One region of the Pseudomonas sp. S1_G07 genome, then DNA from elsewhere that is predicted to be linked to it. Evidence: predicted binding sites of a transcription regulator. Region 1 holds the regulator's gene; each other region holds the start of a gene.
What was found. Region 1 encodes FliA, which starts transcription of late flagellar genes. Its sites were predicted from a motif close to CTAAAGTTTNNNNNNNNNNNGCCGNTAA; they were not measured.
Positions count from the first base shown of each region.

Region 2: a site for FliA is predicted at 1,653-1,680, ahead of motA (flagellar motor stator protein MotA). Genes of this name have one in related genera too.
Region 3: a site for FliA is predicted at 2,833-2,860, ahead of AB4O05_RS14180 (methyl-accepting chemotaxis protein). Genes of this name have one in related genera too.

Region 1 is NZ_CP162778.1:5,317,016-5,321,308, forward strand. It holds gene AB4O05_RS24145 (protein phosphatase CheZ) at 1-727, opposite strand, end outside; gene AB4O05_RS24150 (chemotaxis response regulator CheY) at 746-1,120, opposite strand; gene fliA (RNA polymerase sigma factor FliA) at 1,289-2,029, opposite strand; gene fleN (flagellar synthesis regulator FleN) at 2,026-2,859, opposite strand; gene flhF (flagellar biosynthesis protein FlhF) at 2,966-4,282, opposite strand.
Region 2 is NZ_CP162778.1:1,625,725-1,630,017, forward strand. It holds gene AB4O05_RS07385 (HDOD domain-containing protein) at 46-1,581, opposite strand; gene motA (flagellar motor stator protein MotA) at 1,749-2,600, shown strand; gene motB (flagellar motor protein MotB) at 2,604-3,620, shown strand; gene rsgA (small ribosomal subunit biogenesis GTPase RsgA) at 3,788-4,293, opposite strand, start outside.
Region 3 is NZ_CP162778.1:3,057,944-3,062,236, reverse strand. It holds gene trhP (prephenate-dependent tRNA uridine(34) hydroxylase TrhP) at 1-981, shown strand, start outside; gene AB4O05_RS14180 (methyl-accepting chemotaxis protein) at 1,121-2,800, opposite strand; gene AB4O05_RS14175 (Na+/H+ antiporter family protein) at 2,911-4,230, opposite strand.

The sequences.
Region 1 (4,293 bases):
GTTTATCGGCATGAATCTGCGGACCTTCACCCTTGGCGAGATGTTTTTGTGGATCTTTTTCCGAGAGGATCGCTGCGCGGTCATGTTCGATGCCGGCAAAACGATCAACCTGGCCTGCCATCAGCACTAATTTGAGCAGATTGCTTTCCACTTCGGTGACCAATTGGGTCACGCGCTTGATCACCTGACCGGTAAGGTCCTGGTAGTCCTGGGCCAGCAGAATGTCATTGAGGTTGCTGGAAACCGTACGGTTTTCCTGCTCGCTGCGTGACAGGAACCCTTCGACCCGACGGGCCAGCTCACGAAACTCTTCAGCCCCCACTTCACGGCGCATGAAGCGGCCCCAGTCAGCGCTGAGCGCCTGGGCATCCGTCGCCATGCCGTTGACCAAGGGCGTGGCGTTTTCCACCAGGTCCATGGTGCGGTTGGCCGCCGCCTCAGTCAGCCTGACCACATAGGACAGGCGTTCGGTGGCATCGGTGATTTGCGAGATTTCTTCGGCCTGGGGCATGTGCGGGTCAATCTGGAAATTGACGATTGCACTGTGCAGCTCACGCGTGAGCTTGCCCACTTCCTGGTACAGACCGCGGTCACGGGTCTGGTTGAGCTCATGGATCAACTGCACCGCTTCGCCAAACTGGCCTCTTTCAAGGCATTCGACCAACTGGTGAGCATGTTTTTTCAGGGTTGACTCAAAGTCTCCCTGTGACGTTTCGTTATTGTCCATAGCTCCCCCGCGATGGCATTAGCCGTGGATGCGTTCGAAGATTTTTTCAATCTTCTCTTTCAAGGCTTGTGCAGTGAAAGGCTTGACCACGTAACCGTTGACCCCGGCCTGGGCGGCTTCGATGATTTGCTCACGTTTGGCTTCAGCGGTGACCATCAATACCGGCAGGTGCTTGAGCCTTTCATCGGCACGCACTTTGCGCAGCAAGTCGATACCGGTCATACCCGGCATGTTCCAGTCAGTGACCAGAAAATCAAAGTTGCCACTTTGCAACATCGGGAGCGCAGTGGTCCCGTCGTCTGCTTCGGCCGTGTTGGTGAACCCAAGGTCACGCAACAGGTTTTTTATGATCCGCCGCATCGTTGAGAAGTCATCCACGATGAGGATTTTCATGTTCTTGTCCAATTCGACCTCCAAGCAGTCTTAAACGCGCCCAGCACCTGGACGCGCCATTTCAATCAACAGGCATTACACAAAAAGGACTGTCGGGGGCACCCTGGATCAAACCGCAAAGGTCAAACACCCTCGCGGTGAAGTTCTCAAGCGCCCACACACTGCCTGTCAGCGCGCTCGCCACTCTCCCAAACGCCCCCGCAAGCGGGCCGCGCACTGGCTGTGTAACTGGCTGACCCGCGATTCGCTGACCCCCAGGACCTCACCGATTTCCTTGAGGTTCAGTTCTTCGTCGTAGTACAGCGCCAATACCAGTCGCTCACGCTCAGGCAAATTGGCAATCGCGTCTGCCAACGCGCCCTGGAAGCGTTCATCTTCCAGGTCGCGCGCCGGCTCCATATGAGTACTCGCTCCGTCCTCGTGCAGCCCTTCGTGTTCGCCGTCCTGCAACAGGTCGTCGAAACTGAACAGGCGGCTGCCCAAGGTGTCGTTCAAAATCCCGTAATAATCGTCGAGACTCAATTGGAGTTCGGCCGCAACTTCGTGATCTTTAGCGTCGCGACCGGTTTTTGCTTCAATTGCACGAATTGCGTCACTGACCATGCGCGTATTGCGGTGTACCGAACGTGGCGCCCAATCCCCCTTACGCACCTCGTCGAGCATCGCGCCACGGATGCGGATACCCGCATACGTCTCGAAACTCGCCCCTTTGCTGGCATCGTACTTGGTCGACACTTCGAGCAGGCCGATCATGCCCGCCTGGATCAGGTCTTCGACCTGGACGCTGGCGGGAAGGCGAGCCAGCAGGTGATAGGCAATACGCTTGACCAACGGCGCATAGCGTTCGATCAACTCACCCTGACTGTCACGGGCAGACTTCTTGTAAACGTTATAGCCGTTCGCGGTCATAGCACCGGTCCTGCGCTCGTCTGATGAACCAATCGCTCGACGAAAAACTCCAAATGCCCCCGGGGGTTGGCGGGCAACGGCCAGGTATCGACCTTCTGGGCAATCGCCTTGAACGCCAGTGCACATTTGGAACGAGGGAACGCTTCGTAGACTGCACGCTGCTTTTGCACAGCCTTGCGCACACACTCGTCGTAGGGAACCGCGCCGACGTATTGTAAGGCGACATCGAGAAAGCGATCCGTGACCTTGGTCAACTTGGCGAACAGGTTGCGACCTTCCTGCGGGCTCTGGGCCATGTTGGCCAGGACGCGGAAGCGATTCATGCCGTAGTCACGGTTAAGCAGTTTGATCAGCGCATAGGCGTCGGTGATCGAGGTGGGTTCATCGCAGACCACCAGCAGCACTTCCTGGGCCGCGCGCACGAAGCTGACCACGGACTCGCCGATCCCGGCGGCGGTGTCGATCACCAGCACGTCGAGGTTATCGCCGATATCACTGAACGCCTGGATCAGGCCGGCATGCTGCGCCGGGCTCAGGTGCACCATGCTCTGGGTGCCGGAGGCGGCCGGCACGATGCGAACCCCGCCAGGGCCCTGGAGCAGAACATCGCGCAGCTCGCAGCGCCCCTCGATCACATCGGCGAGGGTATGTTTGGGTGTCAGCCCGAGCAGAACGTCGACGTTCGCCAGCCCCAGGTCCGCATCCAGCAGCATGACGCGACGGCCAAGCTCTGCCAGGGCCAGGGACAAATTCACTGACACGTTAGTTTTGCCGACGCCACCTTTGCCGCCGGTCACCGCGATCACCTGTACGGGATGCATGCTGCCCATTTTATTTCTTTACCTTGTCTTGCTTAGACGCAGGCTACATGGCTTGGCCGCGTGAATCGCTTGCAGACCATCGATGTAGGTACATTTCACGGTGTTCATCCTGACTTCAACCGACCCGTTTTGTCGGGTTGTGGTAGAGGTCGGCGAACATATCGGCCATCGCTTCCTCGCTAGGCTCGTCTTGCATTTGCACGCTCACGGCGCGGCTGACCAACTGATGACGGCGCGGCAGATGCAGATCATCCGGGATCCGCGGCCCATCGGTCAGGTAGGCAACCGGTAGTTCATGGCTGATGGCCAAACTCAATACTTCGCCCAGGCTGGCGGTTTCATCCAGTTTAGTCAGGATGCAACCGGCCAGGCCGCAGCGTTTGTAGCTGTGGTACGCAGCAGTAAGCACCTGCTTCTGGCTGGTGGTTGCAAGCACCAGGTAATTCTTCGATTTGATGCCTCGCCCGGCCAGGCTTTCCAGTTGCATGCGCAACGCCGGGTCACTGGCTTGCAGGCCGGCGGTATCGATCAGCACCACACGCTTGCGCAGCAACGGGTCGAGGGCGTTGGCCAGGGACTGGCCCGGGTCGACGTGGGTCACCGACACATTGAGGATGCGGCCCAGGGTCTTGAGTTGCTCCTGAGCGCCAATGCGGTAGCTGTCCATGCTCACCAGGGCGATGTTATGGGCGCCATACTTGAGCACGTAGCGGGCCGCGAGCTTGGCCAGGGTGGTGGTCTTGCCCATGCCGGCGGGGCCGACCATGGCGATCACACCGCCCTCTTCCAGCGGCTCGATTTCCGGGGTAACGATCATCCGCGCCAGGTGGGCCAGCAACATGCGCCAGGCCTGGCGAGGCTCTTCGATTTCGCTGGTCAGCGCCAGCAGGTCACGGGACAACGGACCGGACAGGCCGATACGTTGCAGGCGGCGCCACAGGTTGGCCTGTTGCGGCTTGCTGCCTTGCAGTTGTGTCCACGCCAGGGAGCCCAACTGCACTTCCAGCAGCTCGCGCAGGCCGTTGAGCTCAAAGCGCATCGAATCGAACACGCGCTGATCGACCGCAGGTGCCGGGGCGGGCGCCGCAGGGCGCGGGGGTTCGATGAAAGTCGGCTCGACCAGCGGTTCGGCAGCGGTCAGCGGCAGGCCGGCGAACAGCTGGCGGTTGGTGGTGGCATCGCTGTCGCCACGCATGCTCAGCTCGGCCTGGGCCGAAACGATGCGCGAGGCAGTCTTGCGCAGCTCGTCTTCGAGCTCCATGTTCGGCACACGCGGGGCCAGGGCCTGAGGGGTGTAATCCAGGGCAGCCGTCAGCTCGACACCGCCGGCGATGCGACGGTTACCGATAATCGCGGCGTCGGCGCCCAGCTCATCGCGGACCAACTTCATGGCCTGACGCATATCGGCGGCGAAAAAACGCTTTACTTGCATAACCCACTACC
Region 2 (4,293 bases), 2.4 Mb from region 1:
GGGCACAAATGTTGGCGATAAAGGACCGCGATTGTAGCGCAAGCATCAGGCGCTGCGGTTGGTAAAGCTGTGCAGCGCTTTCTCGATGCACTGGGCGGTTTTGCCGAAGGCCTGCACGGTGGTTTCCGAGAACGGCCCACCGCCCTGGTCGGCGATCATCACCATCACCACGCGCCCGTTGCAGCTCATCGAGCGCAGCAACAGGTGTTCACCGGTGAACAGGCGGCGCAGGATCGGCGGCAACAGCGCCGAGAACTGCGTGTGGTTGTCCGGTGTAAGGCGCACCTGGGCGGACTTTTCCAACAGGCGCTGCAACAGCGTGCTGTTGACCACATCCAGGCTCAGGTTGGCGACGTCCTTCGGCAGGCCATCCGCCTGGTGAACACGTAAGGTACTCAGGGCGCGATCGGCCATGAACAACACGACCCGTTGCATGCCGCTGGCCACCAGGGCTTCCTTGGCGCAGTTGGTCAGATGCATGGCGTTGGCAAAGCGGCTCGGCTCCAGCAGCAGTTCGCTGCAGCGCTGGCGCCAGACGGCGAGGGCTTCGGCGGTGGGCGGCGGTGCTGGCAACAGGCCGCGATGGATTTTCTGCACATGCCACGGCCAGATCAGCGACAGCGCCGGGTGCCAGAGGTCCGGCATCAGCGTGCTGCGTGCGCTGATGACGGCTTGCTGGTGCGCCTGTTGCTGCACCTCGGCCAAGGGCTGTTGCAGATACAGCGCGGTGAGGCGCTGCCAGCGCTGGGTGTGTGGGCAGGTCCAGGACTCCTGGGCCGACATCGCCAGGCCGTTGGCCAGCAGCACGGTGTTGGCGGGCTGGTTCAACCAGCGTCGCAGGTTCGGCTCGGCATCGAGCAATTGCTGCTGACGCAGTGGGTCGTCTTCGCGGGCGATATGCAGCGCCTTGACCAGCAAGCGTTGTTCGCCCAGCAACAGGTTATAGCCCTGGGAGACCCAGATCGGCAGGTGCCAGGCTTGCGTCAGGCCAAGGCACAAGTCCAACAGGCGCACGCCGAACAAGGCCAGCTCGACCTTGCGCGCCGACTCGCCTTTGTGGATCACCCGCAGCTCCCATTCTTCCAGGAGCTTGGGGTAGGCAACGGCCATCGGCCATAGCGGCGACAGGAACAACAGGCTGCCCCAGTGAATGTCTTGCCACAGCCGCGCCAGGCGTGTGCCGAACAAACCGCTGGCTTGTTGCGAAGCGTGCTGGCTGACCAGCAACAGTTGACGCAGCGCCACGGGAATTTCATGGGCCGGCACCGAGGGCAGGCGCGCCAGCAGTTCTTCGGCACGCTTGAGGCCCAGGCGGTTGAGTGCCACTTCGAGATTTTCCGCCGGTTCGGTCAGGCTGCCATGGGTGTGGCTGTTGGCCTCGCGTATCACACTGAGCACGAGAGCCGGGCTGTTTTGCATCAGCTCGGCAATATCTCGCAACGAACTGCGACTGTCGCGGATGGCCTTGCACACAAGGTCGTGGCTGGCCTGCGGAACGGGCAGCCGCACATCGTCAAGGCGCTTGATCCAAGCGGTGAGAGAAGCAGGTTTTGCAGTTGGGACTGTCGTTTCATTAGCCATGATTGGGGCGCGATCATCATTTGCGGTCAACACGCCCGGAGCGGGCCGAACTGGCTTTTCGCCTTAACGGGCTATAGTCTGGCGCAGTTTTGCCGATAAGTAGAACAAGAGTTTTCCTGTTCCCCCAAATTTGTCCATAAACCCGACGGCGCAAGTACTCATCTCCTATGGCTAAAATTATCGGCATTATTGTCGTCTTCGCGAGCGTGCTCGGCGGGTACGTCCTGTCCCACGGTAAAATTGCGGCACTGATCCAGCCTTTCGAGGTGATGATTATTGGTGGCGCGGCATTCGGCGCCTTCCTGCAGGCGAACCCCGGCTACATGACCATGCACGTGGTCAAGAAGTCGCTGGGGATGTTTGGTTCGCGTTTCACCCACACCTTCTACCTGGAGGTGCTGGGCCTGGTGTACGAGATCCTCAACAAGAGCCGCCGCGAAGGCATGATGGCCATTGAGGCCGACATCGAGGACGCCGCGGCCAGCCCGATTTTCGCCAAGTACCCGGCCGTGCTCAAAGACGAGCGCATGACCGCCTATATCTGCGACTACCTGCGCATCATGTCCTCCGGCAACATGGCGCCCCATGAGCTCGAAGGCCTGTTCGACATGGAACTGTTCAGCCTCAAGGAAGAGCTGGAGCACCCCTCCCACGCCGTGACCGGTATTGCCGATGGCATGCCCGGCTTCGGTATCGTCGCGGCGGTACTCGGTATCGTGGTGACCATGGCCTCGCTCGGCGAGGGTGACCAGGCGGCCATCGGCATGCACGTGGGTGCGGCACTGGTGGGTACCTTCTTCGGTATTCTTGCGGCATACGGCTTTTTCGGCCCGCTGGCGACCTCCCTGGCCCACGACGCCAAGGAAGAAGTCAACCTGTATGAGTCGATCAAGGCCAGCCTGGTGGCGTCCGCTTCCGGCATGCCGCCCTCGTTGGCGGTGGAGTTTGGCCGCAAGGTCCTGTACCCGAAGCATCGCCCAAGCTTCGCCGAGCTGGAACAAGCGGTTCGCGGTCGCTAAGCCATGGAAAACAACCAGCCGATAATCATCAAGCGCGTCAAGCGCTTCGCAGCGGGGCACCATGGTGGCGCCTGGAAAATCGCCTTTGCCGACTTTGCGACGGCGATGATGGCGTTCTTCCTGGTGCTGTGGCTGATGTCCACCGCCACGCCCGAGCAGAAGATCGCCATCGCCGGTTACTTCAAAGACCCGATTGGTTTCTCGGAAAGTGGCACGCCGTTCGTGATCGACCTGGGCGGCTCACCGCAATTGGCGCCTGAGCGCACCATCAACCCGGAAGTCAAAACCGAAGCGCCCCAGGAAAAAATCCCGATCGAGCGCGATACCGTCGAGGCCATGGCCGAGCAGGTCGAGCAGGAGCGCCTGGAACTGTTGCTGCAGGAGTTGCAGAACAAGGTCGAGGAAAACCCGCAACTGCTGAAGTTCAAGGATCAGATTTCGTTCGAGATCACGCCGGACGGCTTGCGCATCCAGATCACCGACGCCGCCAACCGACCGATGTTCGACTCCGGCAGTGCGCGTCTGAAACCGTACTTTGAAGACATCCTGCTGGCCATGGCCGACACCATCAAGGCGGTGCCGAACAAGATCAGCATCAGTGGCCACACCGATGCCAAGCCGTATGCGGGGCAAGGTGACTTCGGCAACTGGGAGCTCTCGGCCAACCGCGCCAACGCCGCACGCCGCACGTTGGTGGCCGGCAGCTATCCGGACGCGCAAGTGGCGCGGGTGGTGGGGTTTGCTTCATCGCAGTTGTTTGACGCGAAGGATCCGTTCAACCCGATCAACCGCCGCATCGACATCGTGGTGCTGACCAAGAAAGCCCAGCGTGCGATTGAAGGTGACCAGCCGCCACCGCAACCGACCCCAGGCGCGGGCGCGCCAGGTGAAGTGCCGGCTGATCCGAACGCTATTCCGCCAGGGCAGGAGCCGTTGCCGGCGCATGAGCTACGGCAGAAGCTGAACCTGTTCGATGACGGCGGGGTGAAAGATCCGACGGTGCCCAAGACGGGCTCCTAAGCACCAGATACAACGAGGCCGCGATAATCGCGGCCTTGTTGTATCTGGTGTTTCACTGTAGGAGCGAGCTTGCTCGCGAAAAACGTCAACGATAACGCGTGTATTCAGGATGCCCGCGTTGCTCTTGGGGTCTTCGCGAGCAAGCTCGCTCCTACGAGGCTGGCGGCTTAGTAACCGCTCTCGGGCAGGCTCGCAATAATCGACCGATAGCTGTTCATCCGCTGCTGCTGCACACGGCCGTCTTCCAATGCCTTGAGTAACGCACAGCCCGGCTCGCGATCATGCTTGCAGTCGCGGAAGCGGCAGGTGCCAATCAGGTCGTTGAACTCGATGAAGCCGGCTTCCACATCGCTGCGGCTGACGTGGCCCAAACCGAACTCACGGATGCCCGGGGAGTCGATCAGCTCGCCGCCGCCGGGGAAGTGGAACAACCGCGCGGTGGTGGTGGTGTGGGTGCCTTGGCCGGACAGTTCCGACAGCGGGCCGACGCGGGTGTCGACTTCCGGTAGCAAACTGTTGACCAGTGATGACTTGCCCACGCCGGACTGGCCGACAAACACGCTGATGCGCCCGTCCAGCTGTTGTTGCAGCTGTTCCATGCCATTACCGTGATGCGCCGAGACTTCCAGCACCGGGTAGCCCAGGGTGCGGTAGACCGCCAGCAACGCGTTGA
Region 3 (4,293 bases), 2.3 Mb from region 1:
ATGCCGATTCACCTGTCGGTACAGGCCAACACGGTGAACTGGGCCAGCGTGGAATTCTGGCAGCAGCAAGGGATCTGCCGGGTGATCCTGTCGCGGGAACTGTCCCTGGAAGAAATCGACGAGATCCGCCAGCACGTGCCGGCCATGGAGCTGGAAGTGTTCGTGCACGGCGCCTTGTGCATGGCCTACTCCGGGCGCTGCCTGCTGTCGGGCTATATGAATAAGCGCGATGCCAACCAGGGCAGTTGCACCAACGCGTGCCGCTGGAAATACCAGGCCACGCCGGCGATGGAAAACGCCACGGGGGATATCGTCCAGGTGTTTCAGCCGGAACCGACCCTGGGGATTCGCGCGCCGACCGACCACGTGTTCCTGTTACAGGAAGCCAACCGCCCCGATGAGCAGATGCCCGCCTTCGAAGACGAGCACGGCACCTACATCATGAACGCCAAGGACCTGCGCGCGGTGCAGCATGTGGAGCGCCTGACACGCATGGGCGTGCATTCGTTGAAGATCGAAGGCCGCACCAAGTCGCACTTTTATTGCGCGCGCGCCACCCAGGTGTATCGCCGGGCGATTGATGACGCGGTGGCCGGGCGTGAGTTCGACCGTACGCTGATGACCGACCTGGAGTCCCTGGCCCAGCGCGGCTACACCGAAGGTTTCCTGCGCCGCCATGTGCACGATGAGTACCAGAACTACCAGAACGGTAGTTCCGTGTCGGAGCGCCAGCAGTTCGTGGGCGAACTGACCGGCGAACGCCGCGGCGAACTGGCCGAGGTCAAGGTGAAGAACCGCTTTACCCTGGGCAACCACCTGGAACTGATGACCCCCGCCGGCAACTTCCACTTTGACCTGGCTACCCTGCACAACGCCAAGGGCGAGGCCATCGATGTGGCGCCGGGAGATGGGCACATTGTGTATATGCCCTTGCCGGCTGAGGTGGAGCTGCGCTTCGGCTTGCTCATGCGTGACCTCTGACGTTGATATGTCTTTCAATATGGCCTTAGCGGGCTCCACGCCGCCAACAAGCAGATGGACTGAAAGCACCATCCTCAAAACGTTGATTCAGATGACATGACGCCGAACAACCAGGCCAAGCCCTGACCCCCAGGAACCCTCAGATCCTGAACTGGCCGACCAATTGCCCCAGCCGCTGGCCCAGGTCTGCCAGGCTGCGGGAGGTCTGCGCGCCCAACTGGGTCTCATCGGCAACACTGTCCACCGCCGCAGCAATCTGATGCACGCTGCGGTTGATCTCTTCGGCCACGGCAGTCTGCTCTTCGGCGGCGCTGGCGATCTGCGCGTTCATCGAATTGATGGTGCCGATCAACTGGGCCATGGTGTCCAGGGACGCCCCGGCCTCATTGGCCCGGGCCGACGTGCCGTCGCCGGCATCGCTGGAGCGGCGCATCGCGTCCACGGCCGCTTCAGTGCCTTTTTGCAGACGGTCGATCATGCCTTGAATTTCCTGGGTGCTGGTCTGGGTGCGGCTGGCCAGGGCGCGCACTTCGTCGGCCACCACCGCAAAACCACGCCCGGCCTCCCCTGCCCGCGCGGCTTCGATCGCCGCATTGAGGGCCAGCAGGTTGGTCTGTTCGGCAATCGAACGGATCACACTCAACACGCTGACAATCGATGACACATCCTGCTGCAGGCTGTCGAGGGACACGCCACTGCTGCGGATGTCATTCACCAGTGCATGGATCTGCGCGATGCTGCCGTCCACCACGCGCTTGGCGGCCTGGCCTTCGGCGTCGGTCTGTTGCGCGGCCACGGAGGCGCCCTGGGCACTGCGCGCCACTTCCTGCGCGGCGGAGGACATCTGGTTGATCGCGGTGGCCACTTGATCGGTCTCGTGGCGCTGGCGCTCCATGGCCAGTTCCGAGCGCTGGGCCTGGTCGGACACCTGGCTCACCAGCCCGGTCAGTTGCGCGGTCATTTCAGTGATCTGGCGCACCAGGCCGTGGATCTTGTCGACAAAACGGTTGAACGCACCTGCCAGGTCGCCCAGTTCATCCTGGCTGGTGATGGCCAGGCGGCGGGTCAAGTCGCCTTCGCCGGCGGCGATGTCGTCAAGGTTGGCTTTCATCAGATGCAGCGGTCGCAGAATGGTATTGGCCAACAGTATGCCGGCGGCGGCAATCACCAGCAGCACCACCACGGCCACGCCGAAGATGCTCAGCAGCACGCCTTCCATGCGTTTTTCCACCTTGGCCTCGACCACCGCCACCTGGGCTTCGATGCCGTCCAGGTTCACCGAGGTACCGATGACCATGTCCCATTTGGGCAGGTACTCGGTGTAGCCCATCTTGGGCACCAGTTCGGTCTGGCCGGGCTGGGTGGAGCTGTATTGCAGGTAGTGGGTGCCGTCCTTGCCGACCTTGACCAGGTCGCGGTTGACGTACACACCGTTAGGGTCGCGGTTATCCTTGAAACTCTTGCCTACGCCGTCGGGGCTGTTGCCCTTGAACAGGCGGATGGTCTCGGAGTCGTAGCCAAAGAAATAGCCGTCCTTGCCGTAGCTGGTGTTGGACAGCAGCTTGACCACCTCGGCCCGCGCCGCCGTATCGCCTGGCGTGGCCGCATCATAAAGCGGCTTGATGGTGCTCATGGCGACTTCCACATAACTTTGCAGAGTGGCCTTGGCAGCGTCGAGCAGGCGCTGACGGGTTTCCTCCACCTCGTTGCGCGCCTGCTCCTGGAGAATCCACACGGTCGTCAGGCTGATAACCACGGCAAACAGCAACACCGGCACGACGGCGAGGGACAGAACTTTGGCCTTCAGACTCAGACGCATGGCTTTTATCTCTTATTAGGCGACTTGAAAGGTTATCGGCCAGTTGCGCGGATTCTGTAAGTCCCAGGCGACGTTAGCCAGGTGGGCTTACTACAAGGGTGCGATAAGGGTCAGAGGGTCATCGCGGCCAGCCAGCCAAATGCCAGTAATGGGATATTGTAGTGCAGGAATGTCGGCACCACGGTGTCCCAGATGTGGTGGTGCTGGCCGTCGATATTCAGGCCGGAGGTCGGGCCGAGGGTGGAATCCGACGCGGGCGAGCCGGCATCGCCCAATGCGCCCGCCGTGCCGACGATGCACACGATGGCCAACGGGCTGAAGCCCAGTTGCACACACAACGGCACAAAAATCGCGGCGAGGATCGGCACCGTGGAAAACGACGAGCCGATCCCCATGGTCACCAACAGGCCCACCAGCAGCATCAGCAACGCACCGACGCCACGGCTATGGCCAATAAACGCCGCCGACGCTTCCACCAGCGAACGCACGTCGCCGGTGGCCTTGAGCACTTCGGCGAAACCCGAGGCGGCGATCATGATGAAGCCGATCATGGCCATCATCTTCATGCCTTCGGTGAACAAGTCGTCGGTGTCGCGCCAGCGCACGATGCCCGACACCGAAAAAATCAGGAACCCGGCCAGGGCGCCGATGATCATCGAATCCAGCCACAGTTGAATGATGAATGCCGAGGCAATCGCCAGGCCGGCCACCAGCAAGGTCAGCGGGTTGTATTGCACGGCCACTTGCTCGACCCGCTCGATTTTCTCCAGGTCATACACACGTTTTTTGCGGTAGCTGACAAACACCGCCACCAGCAGGCCGACCACCATGCCCAGAGCCGGCAGCCCCATGGCGTGGGTGACGTTGACCTGGCTGATGTCCACACCGCTGTTGGCCACATTGGCCAGCAGGATCTGGTTGAGGAAAATATTGCCAAAGCCCACCGGCAGGAACATGTAGGGGGTGATCAAACCGAAGGTCATCACGCAGGCAATCAGGCGGCGGTCCAGTTGCAGCTTGGTCAGCACGTAGAGCAGCGGCGGCACCAGCAACGGAATAAACGCAATGTGGATCGGCAGAATGTTCTGCGAGGCAATCGCCACCACCCACAGCAGGCCGATCAACAACCATTTGACGTGGCTGCCACCGCTGGCGTCCTGACGGTCCACCAGCAGCAAGGCTTTGTCCGCCAGGGCGTGGGCCAGGCCGGACTTGGCAATCGCCACCGCGAATGCGCCGAGCAATGCGTAGGACAACGCGACGGTCGCGCCACCACCCAAGCCGCCATTGAAGGCTTTAAGCGTGGCCTCGATACCCAGGCCGCCCGTCAGGCCACCCACCAGGGCGCCGACGATGATGGCGATGACCACATGCACGCGGGACAGGCTGAGCACCAGCATGGTGCCGACTGCAGCGATGACGGCGTTAATCATGGTTACCTCAAGCAGAAACATACAAAACAGACATGCCCGCGCCCAAGTGGCCATTGAATG